Embleya scabrispora: one gene and its partner. The protein of the gene in region 1 binds, or shares a complex with, the protein of each later gene. Links are inferred from orthologs where the notes say so. Each region holds a gene or a part of one and is shown on either strand. Other genes may lie near its edges.

Evidence for each region. The genes of interacting proteins can lie anywhere in the genome.
Region 2: the proteins of uvrA (region 1) and mfd are in contact, whole or in part, in a crystal structure (PDB 4DFC), measured with the Escherichia coli proteins. The link is inferred for Embleya scabrispora from one-to-one orthologs.

Annotation. Positions count from the first base shown.
Region 1 is NZ_MWQN01000001.1:5,120,620-5,126,062, reverse strand. The notes cover bases 584-3,984. They hold uvrA (excinuclease ABC subunit UvrA), read right to left. Parts: upstream 3,631-3,984; coding sequence 784-3,630; downstream 584-783. Other genes in these bases: B4N89_RS22715 (Rieske (2Fe-2S) protein), read right to left, coding at 584-679. Outside these bases: excinuclease ABC subunit UvrC, read right to left, coding at 1-163; more of B4N89_RS22715, read right to left, coding at 203-583; B4N89_RS22705 (maleylpyruvate isomerase family mycothiol-dependent enzyme), read left to right, coding at 4,046-4,780; B4N89_RS22700 (MBL fold metallo-hydrolase), read left to right, coding at 4,825-5,443. UniProt on the Escherichia coli protein: The UvrABC repair system catalyzes the recognition and processing of DNA lesions. UvrA is an ATPase and a DNA-binding protein. A damage recognition complex composed of 2 UvrA and 2 UvrB subunits scans DNA for abnormalities.
Region 2 is NZ_MWQN01000001.1:2,428,881-2,435,074, forward strand. Bases 1,041-5,192 are described here. They hold mfd (transcription-repair coupling factor), read right to left. Parts: upstream 4,799-5,192; coding sequence 1,241-4,798; downstream 1,041-1,240. Other genes in these bases: B4N89_RS10550 (aldehyde dehydrogenase family protein), read left to right, coding at 5,065-5,192. In the rest of the region: B4N89_RS10535 (MazG family protein), read right to left, coding at 1-295; B4N89_RS10540 (SurA N-terminal domain-containing protein), read right to left, coding at 317-1,033; more of B4N89_RS10550, read left to right, coding at 5,193-6,194. UniProt on the Escherichia coli protein: Couples transcription and DNA repair by recognizing RNA polymerase (RNAP) stalled at DNA lesions. Mediates ATP-dependent release of RNAP and its truncated transcript from the DNA, and recruitment of nucleotide excision repair machinery to the damaged site.

The DNA of each region.
Region 1 (5,443 bases):
GCGGGTGCAGGTTGGCCAGGTCCTGGAAGTAGGACGAGAGCCGGGCGCGCAGGTTCTTCGCCTTGCCGACGTAGACCACGCGCCCGTGCTCGTCGCTGAACCGGTACACACCGGGCGACGTCGGGATCTGGCCGGGCGCGGGCCGGTACGACGACGGGTCCATTTCTCCACCCTATGTGCTGGCTCCAACAGATTTTCGCGGTCAACCCACCACGATCTCGCCGTTCGCGACGGTGACCGGCAGCGGTGTGAGACCGCGTTTGGCGGGTCGGCGCACGACCGAACCGTCGTTCATCGAGAACTGGCTGCCGTGGCACTGGCACTGGATGACACCCTGGTCGACCTTGGTGACCAGACACCCCTGGTGCGGACAACGGGCGTCGAACGCCTTGTAATCGTCCTTGGCCGGCTGGGTCACCACGATCGAGGTGTCGGTGTAGACCTTGCCCTTGCCGACCGCCACGTCGTCGGACCGGCCCACCGTGACCGGCCCGTCGAGCAGTTTCTTCTCGTGCGGCGTCGCGGGCTGGTTCTCCGTCGTGCAGGCGGTCACGGCCACCCCGGCGACGCCGACAGCGCCCACCACCGCGGCGCCGCGCAGCAGCGTGCGCCGATCCGGTCCGGCCTCGCCCGCGGTGTCGGACGGGTGCTCGGGCCGGGCTTGGTGCTGCGCGGTCATGCGGGATCTCCTTGTGAACGGGTGACGCCGGTGGCGCGGCCCGACCCGGGCCGCGCCACCGTGAGGCCGGTCAATCCTCGCACCCGGCCGCTGCGGCACTCGCGTCAGCGTCGGTCGTGCAGCACGTCCTGGAGGAACTTGCCGGTGTGGCTGCCCGCCACCTCGGCGACCTCCTCGGGGGTGCCCTCGGCGATGACCAGCCCGCCGCCGCTGCCGCCCTCGGGGCCGAGGTCGACGACCCAGTCGGCGGTCTTGATCACGTCGAGGTTGTGCTCGATCACGATCACCGTGTTGCCCTTGTCGACCAGGCTGGTCAGCACGCCGAGCAGCCGGCTGATGTCCTCGAAGTGCAGACCGGTGGTCGGCTCGTCGAGGACGTAGACCGTCTTGCCGCTGGAGCGGCGCTGCAGTTCGGAGGCCAGCTTGACCCGCTGTGCCTCGCCGCCGGAGAGCGTGGTGGCGGGCTGGCCCAGGCGCACGTAGCCGAGGCCGACGTCGTTGAGCGTGCGCAGGTGCCGGGCGATCGCGGGGACCGCCTCGAAGAAGGCCAGTGCCTCCTCGATCGGCATGTCCAGCACCTCGGAGATGTTCTTGCCCTTGAAGTGCACCTCCAGGGTCTCCCGGTTGTAGCGCGCGCCGTGGCAGACCTCGCACGGCACGTATACGTCGGGGAGGAAGTTCATCTCGATCTTGATCGTGCCGTCGCCCGCGCAGTTCTCGCAGCGACCACCCTTGACGTTGAACGAGAACCGGCCCGGGAGGTAGCCGCGCACCTTGGCCTCGGTGGTCTCCGCGAACAGCTTGCGCATGTGGTCGAACACGCCGGTGTAGGTGGCCGGGTTGGAGCGCGGGGTGCGCCCGATCGGCCCCTGGTCGACGTGCACGACCTTGTCCACCAGGTCGGTCCCGGTGATCCGGGTGTGCCGGCCCGGCACGCTGCGCGCGCCGTTGAGCTCGCGCGCCAGGTGCGTGTACAGGATGTCGTTGACCAGGGTCGACTTGCCCGAGCCGGAGACGCCGGTGACCGCGGTGAGCACGCCGAGGGGGAAGCCCACGGCGACGTCGCGCAGGTTGTTCTCCCGGGCGCCGTGCACCACCAGTCGGCGCTTCTTGTCCGGCACCCGGCGCTCGGTCGGGGTGGGGATCGACCTGCGGCCGGAGAGGTAGTCGCCGGTGGCCGAACGCTTGTTCTTGAGCAGGTCCTTGTAGGTGCCCGAGTGCACCACCTCGCCGCCGTGCTCGCCGGCGCCGGGGCCGATGTCGACGACCCAGTCGGCGACCCGGATGGTGTCCTCGTCGTGCTCGACCACGATCAGCGTGTTGCCCATGTCGCGCAGCCGGACCAGGGTCTCGATCAGCCGGTGGTTGTCGCGCTGGTGCAAGCCGATGGAGGGCTCGTCGAGCACGTAGAGCACGCCGACCAGACCGGAGCCGATCTGGGTGGCGAGCCGGATGCGCTGCGCCTCGCCGCCGGACAGGGTGGCCGCGGGGCGGCTCAGCGAGAGGTATTCCAGGCCGACGTCGATCAGGAAGCGCAGCCGCTCGTTGACCTCCTTGAGCACCCGCTCGGCGATCTTCTTCTCCCGCGCCACGAGCTTGATCCGGCCCAGGAACTCGGCGCAGTCGCTGATCGACATGCCCGCCACGTCGGCGATGGACTTGTCGGCGATGGTCACCGCGAGCACGATCGGCTTGAGCCGGGCCCCGTGGCAGGTGGCACACGGCACCTCGCGCATGAAGCCCTCGAAGCGCTCGCGACTGACGTCGGTCTCCGCCTCGGAGTGCCGGCGCACGATGTAGGGCAGCGCGCCCTCGAACGAGGTGTAGTAGGAGCGCTCGCGCCCGTAGCGGTTGCGGTACTTGACGTGGATCTGCGTCTTGTGGCCGTTGAGCAGCGCCTTCTTGGCCCGCTGCGGCAGCCCGTCCCAGGGGATGTCGGTCCGGAAGCCCATCTCCTCGGCGAGCGAGGAGACCAGCCGGCCGAAGTATTCCGACGCGTGTCCGACGTTCCACGGCGCGAGCGCGCCCTCGTCGAGCGACTTCTGCCCGTCGGGCACCACCAGCTCGGGGTCGACCTCCATGCGGGTGCCGATGCCGGTGCAGTCGGGGCAGGCGCCGAACGGCGAGTTGAACGAGAACGAGCGCGGTTCCAGCTCCTCGAACGACAGGTCGTCGTAGGGGCAATAGAGGTGCTCGGAGAACATGCGCTCGCGGTGCGCGTCGTCCTCGGGCAGGTCGACGAAGTCCAGGATGACCATGCCGGAGCCGAGCCCGAGCGCGGTCTCCACCGAGTCGGTCAACCGGCGCTTGGCGGAGGACTTCACGGTGAGGCGGTCGATGACCACCTCGATCGTGTGCTTCTCCTGCTTCTTCAGCTTCGGCGGGTCGGTGAGCTGGATCACGGTGCCGTCCACCCGGGCCCGGCTGTACCCCTTGGACTGGAGCTCGGCGAACAGGTCGACGAACTCGCCCTTGCGCTCGCGCACGATCGGCGAGAGCACCTGGAAGCGGGTGCCCTCCTCCAGCTCCAGGACCCGGTCCACCACCTGCTGCGGGCTCTGCCGGGCGATCGGCCGGGAGCACTCGGGACAGTGCGGGTGGCCGATCCGGGCGTAGAGCAGGCGCAGGTAGTCGTAGACCTCGGTGATGGTGCCGACCGTGGAGCGGGGGTTGCGGTTCGTCGACTTCTGGTCGATCGAGACCGCGGGCGACAGGCCCTCGATGAAGTCGACGTCGGGCTTGTCCATCTGCCCGAGGAACTGGCGCGCGTAGGACGACAGCGACTCGACGTAGCGGCGCTGTCCCTCCGCGAAGATCGTGTCGAACGCGAGGGAGGACTTGCCGGACCCGGACAGGCCGGTGAAGACGATGAGTGAGTCGCGCGGAAGGTCGAGGGAGACGTCCTTGAGGTTGTGCTCGCGCGCGCCACGGACGATGAGACGGTCGGCCACTTGAGAATCGAAACCCTTCGACGACATGCCGCTGCGGCTGAATGGTGTCGAGCTGATCGGAAGCTGATCAGAGGCTGATCAGTACGCGTCGACAGTGCGGATCGAGGATGCGGACCCGGGGCGGCCGCAGTCGAGGTCACGCCGGTGGTGACGTTCTGCGGCCCCGGATCGTTACGTCCTCGCGCCATCGTAAGCAGCCGCGGGCAGGTGTTTGTTCCCCTTTGAGACGCCAGGCTATCGCACATTCATTCGAACAAAACTTCTTCGGGTCGTTCTTCACCCGATCGTGTGAAGCCCCCGCCCGGGCGCCCGGGCCTGTGCGCCGCACTAAGCTGCAACACCACAGACCTCCGTCGCATCGGGACCCGTCTCGTTCCGCGAACGCGCGGCGGAGGGCGATCCGGGGGAGGTAAACGTGACCACGGACGGGTTCGAGCCGGCCGCACTGCTCGCGGAGATCAACGAGGCGACCGCTCAGGTCCTGGCGAGCGCGGAACGACTGTCGGCCGAGCACCTGGCCGGCCCGTCGCTGCTGCCCGGGTGGAGCCGAGGCCATGTGCTGACCCATCTGGCCCGCAACGCGGACGCCCTGACCAACCTGCTGAACTGGGCGCGCACCGGGATACCCACGCCGATGTACCCGCCGGGCGACGCCCGCGACCGGGCCATCGAGGAGGGCGCCGGCCGGCCGCCGCAGGAGCAGCTCACCGACCTGTACGACGCCGCGGGCCGGTTCGACCGGGCGTTCACGGCGATGACGCCGACCGCGTGGGGCGCCAAGGTGACCGCGCGCAACGCCGGCGAGATCGCCGCGACGACGCTGCCCGGCAAGCGGCTGCGCGAGCTGTACATCCACCACGTCGACCTGGACGCGGGCTGGACGCCGGCGCACTGGCCGACCGAGTACGCCGACCGCGAGCTGAACGAGGTGGCGGCGTCCTTCCGCGGCCGGCCGGACTGCCCGCCGCTGCTGCTGCGCGACGACATCACCCACCGCGAGCTGCTGATCGGTCCGGAGGGCGTGGCCCCCGCCGCGGTCGTCTCGGGCCGCCGCCAGTCGCTGCTCGCCTGGCTGATCGGCCGCGCCAACGGCGACGGGTTGAGCGTCGAGCCGGCCGGCCCCCTGCCGACACCGCCCGCCTGGATGTAGTCGCCGGTAGCCGAGAGGGCGCGCGGCCGGAGAGGATGGCCCGCATGACGTATCACGGATCCGTGAAGGTCGGCGGCGCCCCGGCCGTGCGCGAGCTGGCCGAGCTGATGATCACCAAGGTGGCCGTCGGGCCCTACGACAACGACGCCTACCTGCTGCGCTGTCGCGCCACCGATGAGCAGTTGCTGATCGACGCGGCCAACGACGCGAGTACGCTGATCACCCTCGTGGGCGACGGCGGCCTGGCCAAGGTGGTCACCACCCATCGGCACCAGGACCACTGGCAGGCGCTGGCCGAGGTGGCCGCGCACACCGGGGCCACCACCCTCGCGGGGCGCGCCGACGCCGAGGCCATCCCGGTGCCCAGCGACGTGCTCCTGGACGACGGCGACACGGTCGCGTTCGGGGCGATCGAGCTGCGGGCCATCCACCTGGTGGGGCACACCGAGGGCAGCGTGGCCCTGCTGTACGACGACCCCAAGGGGCACCCGCACCTGTTCACCGGCGACTGCCTGTTCCCGGGCGGGGTGGGCAACACCTTCGGCGATCCCGCCGCCTTCGACCACCTGATCGACGACGTCGAGCACAAGTTGTTCGACGTGCTCCCCGACGAGACCTGGGTCTACCCGGGCCACGGCAACGACACCACGCTGGGCGCGGAGC
Region 2 (6,194 bases), 2.7 Mb from region 1 along the record:
CGTCGGTCGCCGCGAGCCAGACGACCAGGCCCGTGCGGGCCCGGTCGAGCAGGTGCCGGGCGAGCGCGAGCGGGCCCGCGTCGAGGTCGGCGATGTCGACCTCGACGCCCGCCTCGCGCAGATACGGCAGTTGGGGGTGGTCGGCGTCGGCGGTCAGCACACACCCGGTCGGCGTGCCGGCCGCCTCGCGCAGCGTGCGCCACGCGGGCCAGCTCAGCAGGCCGGGGGCGACCCGGTGGGTGCCGGCGAGCAGGACGAGGCGGGCGGGCGGCGCGGCGGTAGGCGAATCACTCACCCGGCCAGCCTACGGTCCGGCTCAGGTGCCGCTCGCCGCCCCGGGCGGGGCGTCGGCGGAACCGGCCGCCGGCTGCGTGCCCGGGGCCAGCCACGAGTAGGACGCGGCGGTGGTGGTCAGCTTCGCCGAGTCCCAGGTGCCGTACCTCGGGTTCACCTTGATCTTCATCGAGGTCGCCACGTCGCCCAGGTAGGCGTCCAGCTGCGCCTGGCCGTCGGCGGTGCCCAGGTCGATGTGGCGCACCCGGGCGATCTCCGCCTTCAGCGCCTCGGTCCGGACGAAGTCGTCCACCTCGGCGGGCAGCACGCCGATCCGCACCAGGCGGGCCTCCAGGTTCTGTGGGCCGCCGAGCCGGGCCTCCAGCGTGCGGCGGGCCTGGAGCACCTGGGTCGCGTTCAGACCGACGTGGTTGCGCTCGGCCGCCTCGGCGATCACCCGACGCGAGATCAGCTGGACCAACTCGGCCTGGTTGGCCTCCAGTTGGGCGCTGGTGCCGTTGAGCGGCAGGTTCTGCCGGGAGAACGCCTGCTCCAGCTTGTCGACCTTGGCGTTGAGGGTGGAGATCTCGATGCGCTCCCCGCCGACCATGGCGGCCGCGCCCGCCTTGGATTCCGAGCAGCCGGAGAGCGCGAAGCCGGTGACCAGCACCAGCCCCACCGCGGCCACCCGGGCCCGGGACGCGGCCCGCCGCCGGCGGTGCGCGGAATCGACAGGGACGGAACGCGACGTGCGACTCACACGAACTCCCGATGCTCGATGGCGCTGTACGGCGGTACGACTGTCGGCCACGGCGGATGTGCGACCCATGACCAACGATCAAAGATACGGGTGGGCACGCCCGAAGTCCGCACATTCGCCAAGATCATCCGCGGCGGCCGGCCACCGGCCGCGGCTGCCGGACCGGCGACGACGCGCCGGTCCGCCGGCCGGGGAGCCGGCTCGGGCCTACTTCTTCGCCGCCGCGATCGGCTCCAGCAGGATCGCGTCCACCAGATCCCGCGCCCAGGTCAACAGCGCCCCGTCACGCAGCGGTTGCCCGCCGATCCGGGCGGTCATCGGCTTGGGCACCAGGATCTGCTGGGTCGCCGCCTTGACCAGCGTCTTCGGGTAGAGCCGCTGGAGCCGCAACTGCTGCGACTCGCGCAGTTCGACCGGGCCGAACCGGACGAAGTTGCCCTGGAGCGTGACGTCGGCGATCCCGGCGGTGCGTACGTGCGCCCGGAACCGGGCCACCTCCAGCAGGTTCTCCACCGGCTGCGGCAACGGCCCGTAGCGGTCCACCAGTTCGGCCCGCACCGCGTCGATGTCCGCCTCGCAGGTGATCGCCGCGATGCGCCGGTAGGCCTCCAGGCGCAGCCGCTCGCCGGGCACGTAGTCGTGCGGGACGTGCGCGTCGATCGGCAGTTCGACCCGGATCTCCGGGACCTCCTCCGCGCCGTCGCCGCCCGCCGCGAGTTCCTTGTACTGGTTGACCGCCTCGCCCACCATGCGCACGTACAGGTCGAACCCGACGCCCGCGATGTGCCCGGACTGTTCGCCGCCGAGCAGGTTGCCCGCGCCGCGGATCTCCAGGTCCTTCATCGCCACGAACATGCCCGCGCCCATCTCGGTGTGCTGGGCGATGGTGGCCAGGCGCTCGTGCGCGGTCTCGGTCAGCGGCTTCTCCGGCGGGTACAGGAAGTACGCGTAGGCCCGCTCGCGGCCCCGGCCCACCCGGCCGCGCAACTGGTGCAGTTGGGACAGCCCGAAGTTGTCGGCCCGCTCCACGATCAGCGTGTTGGCGTTGGAGATGTCGATGCCGGACTCGACGATCGTGGTGCAGACCAGGACGTCGAACTCCTTCTCCCAGAAGTCCACCACCACCTTCTCCAGCGCGTTCTCGTGCATCTGGCCGTGGGCGATGGCCACCCGGGCCTCGGGCACCAGTTCGCGGATCCGGCCCGCCGCGCGGTCGATCGACTCGACCCGGTTGTGGATGTAGAAGACCTGCCCCTCGCGCAGCAGTTCGCGCCGGATCGCGGCGCCCATCTGCTTCTCCTCGTACGGCCCCACGAAGGTGAGCACCGGGTGCCGCTCCTCGGGCGGCGTGGTGATCGTGGACATCTCGCGGATGCCGGTGACCGCCATCTCCAGGGTGCGCGGAATCGGCGTCGCCGACATGGTCAGCACGTCGACGTTGGCGCGCAGCTTCTTCAACTGCTCCTTGTGCTCGACGCCGAAGCGCTGTTCCTCGTCGACGATGACCAGGCCCAGGTCCTTGAACCTCGTCTCGGCCGAGAACAGCCGGTGGGTGCCGATCACGATGTCGATCGAGCCCTCGCGCAGGCCCTCCAACACCGCCTTGGCCTCGGTCTCGGTCTGGAACCGGGACAGCGACTTCACCACCACCGGGAACTGCGCGTAGCGCTCGGAGAAGGTGGAGAAGTGTTGCTGGACGAGCAGCGTGGTGGGCACCAGGACGGCCACCTGCTTGCCGTCCTGGACCGCCTTGAACGCCGCGCGCACCGCGATCTCGGTCTTGCCGTAGCCGACGTCGCCGCAGATCAGCCGGTCCATCGGGATCGGCTTCTCCATGTCGCCCTTGACCTCCTCGATCGAGGAGAGCTGGTCGGGCGTCTCGACGTAGGGGAAGGCGTCCTCCAACTCGCGCTGCCACGGGGTGTCCGGGCCGAAGGCGTGTCCGGGCGCGGCCATCCGGGCCGAGTAGAGCTTGATCAGGTCGCCCGCGATCTCCTTGATCGCCTTCTTCGCCTTGGCCTTGGTCTTGGCCCAGTCGGCGCCGCCGAGGCGGTGCAGCGACGGGCTCTCGCCGCCGACGTACTTGGTGACCTGCTCCAACTGGTCGGTGGGCACGAACAGGCGGTCGCCCGGTTGGCCGCGCTTGGCGGGGGCGTACTCCAGGACCAGGTACTCGCGCTGCGCGCCCTGCACCGTGCGCTGGACCATCTCCACGTAGCGCCCCACGCCGTGCGACTCGTGCACCACGAAGTCGCCGGGCTTGAGCTGAAGCGGGTCGACCATGTTGCGCCGCCGGCTGGGCAGCCGGCGCATGTCCTTGGTCGAGGTGCGCTGCCCGGAGACGTCCTCCTCGGTCAGCACCAGGGTGCGCAGCGATTCGGAGCCGAAGCCGTGTCCGATGCAGCCGGTGGTCACGTGCACCACGCCCGTCTCCGGCACCTCGGCGAGGTCCGCGTCGAGCCGGGCCGGCACCCCCTCGCCGGACAGCGTCTCGACGAAGCGCGCGGCCGGTCCGTGGCCCTCGGTGACCAACACCACGCGCCAGTCGTCGGCGAGTCGGCCCTTGATCTCGGCCAGCACCCGCTGCGCGTCGCCGCGGTAGGCCTCGACCTCGACCGCGCCGATCTCGGTGCCGGAGTCGTCGGCGTCGGTCCCGAACGGGCTGAGCGACCACCACGGCACGCCGATCCCGGCGGCGTGCTCGCGCACGTCGGCCAGGCTCCACAGGGACGCGGCGCCCAGGTCGATCGGGCTCTCCCCGCCGCCCGCCGCCGCGGCCCAGGACGCGTCCAGGAACTCGCGACTGGTGGCCACCAGGTCGGCGGAGCGGGTGCGGACCCGCTCGGGGTCGCAGACCAGCACGTGACTGCCCGCGGGCAGCACGTCGAGCAGCAGCTCCATGTCGTCCACCAGCGCGGGGGCGAGCGACTCCATGCCCTCCACGGCGATGCCCTCGGCGATCTTGCCGAGCATCTCGACCAGCCCCGGATGCTCCACCAACAGCTCGCGGGCCCGCTCGCGCACCTCGTCGGTGAGCAGCAGCTCTCGGCACGGCGGAGCCCACAGGCCGTGTTCGGCCGTCTCCAGGGAGCGCTGGTCGGCGACCTTGAACCAGCGGATCTCCTCGACCTGGTCGCCCCAGAACTCGACCCGGAGCGGGTGCTCCTCGGTCGGCGGGAACACGTCGAGGATGCCGCCGCGTACGGCGAACTCGCCACGCTTCTCCACCAGGTCGACGCGCGCGTAGGCGGCCGCGGCCAGGCGCTCGACCACGGTGTCGAGATCGATCTCCTGCCCGGCCACCAGGGCCACGGGCTCCAGCTCGCCCAGGCCCTTGACCTGCGGCTGGAGCACACTGCGGATGGGCGCGACGACGACCTTGAGGGTGCCGGTGCCGGCGTCGGCGCGCTCGCCCGAGGTCGGGTGGGCGAGCCGGCGCAGCACCGCGAGCCGGCGGCCGACGGTGTCCGAGCGCGGGGACAGCCGCTCGTGCGGCAGCGTCTCCCACGAGGGGTATTCCACGACGGAGTCCTCGGGCAGCAGCGACCCCAGGGCCGCGACGAGGTCCTCGCACTCTCGGGTGGTGGCGGTGACCGCGAGTACGGGTCGATCCGCGCGGGCGGCGACGGCGGCCACCACGAAGGGGCGCAGCGCCGGTGGTCCGACGAGGTCGAGGGCGGTACCGCGGCCCTCGGACGCGGCCCGCACCGCCTCGGCGACGGCGGGGTCCTGGACGACGATGTCTAGCAGACCGGTCAGGCTCATGGGCCGGTTGGATCCTCCGCAACGCGAACGGCCCCGACCTTGGAAAAGGACCGGGGTTCCCCGACAACCCTACGCCCGAAGGGGTCGGTACCGCCCGCGATGGCAACGTGTGACTGTGACCAGTACCGCCCGTCCCTCCCCCTTGGCAATGTGACCGATAGGGGGTCCAATGGCCTGCGAACAGGAATCTGACGGGTCGTCGGATTTCCGGCGGGCGGCCGTCGGGAGTCCGGGCAGCGGCTGGACCAGGGGAGACGACGGACACGATGAGCAGCGCGCAGCAAAAGCTCTACATCGGCGGCGAATGGGTCGAGCCGGAGCGCGGTCACTACGAGGTGATCAACCCGGCCACCGAGGAGGTCGTGGGCCTGGCGCCCGAGGCGTCGCCGGCGCAGGCGACCGCGGCGACCGCGGCGGCGGCCGAGGCGTTCGGCACCTGGTCGCGGACCACCCCCGAGGAGCGCTCCCGGATCCTGGACCGGGCCGCGGACCTGTTCCTGAAGATGGGCGGCGAGGTGGTCCCGCTGGCCTCCACCGAGACCGGCGCCACGCTCTCGGTCGCGGGCATGATGCAGCTGGGCACCACGTACTCCCGGTTCAAGCGCTACGCCAAGGGCGCGCTCGAGCCGACCGAGTTCCCGCTCGCCCCGCAGCCGACCCCCGAGACCGCGCTGAGCCGGGCGGGCATCTTCGGCGCCGTGGAGGTGCGCCAGCCGGTCGGCGTGGTCACCTGCATCACCTCGTACAACAACCCGCTGGCGAACACCGCGGGCAAGGTCGCGCCGGCGCTGGCGATGGGCAACACGGTCGTGGTCAAGCCCGCGCCGCAGGACCCGCTGGCGGTGTACCGGATGGCCGAGGCGCTGGCCGAGGCCGGGCTGCCGGCGGGTGTGCTGAACGTGGTCACCGGCTCGGGGGTGGACGTGTCCGAGGCGACGGTGGCCTCGCCGCACGTGGACATGATCAGCTTCACCGGCTCGACCGCGATCGGCGCGCGGATCGCCGAGGTGGCCGGCCGTACCTTCAAGCGTCAGCTGATGGAGTTGGGCGGCAAGGGCGCGTGCATCGTGCTCGACGACGCCGATGTGGACGCGGCGGTGCACGGCATCGGCACGGTGTGGAGCTTCTACGCGGGCCAGATCTGCACCGCGCCGACCCGGGTGATCGCCCAGCGCGGCATCTACGACCGGCTCGTGGAGCGGCTCGCGGAGCACGCGAACGGGCTGAAGGTGGGCAGCCCGCTGGATCCCGCGACGCAGGTCACCCCGGTCATCTCCGCGGTGCAGCGCGGCCGGGTGGAGGCGCTGATCGCCAAGGGCCGCGAGGAGGGCGCCCGCCTGGTGGTCGGCGGCGAGCGGCCCGACTTCGCGAAGGGCTTCTACGTGGCGCCGACGCT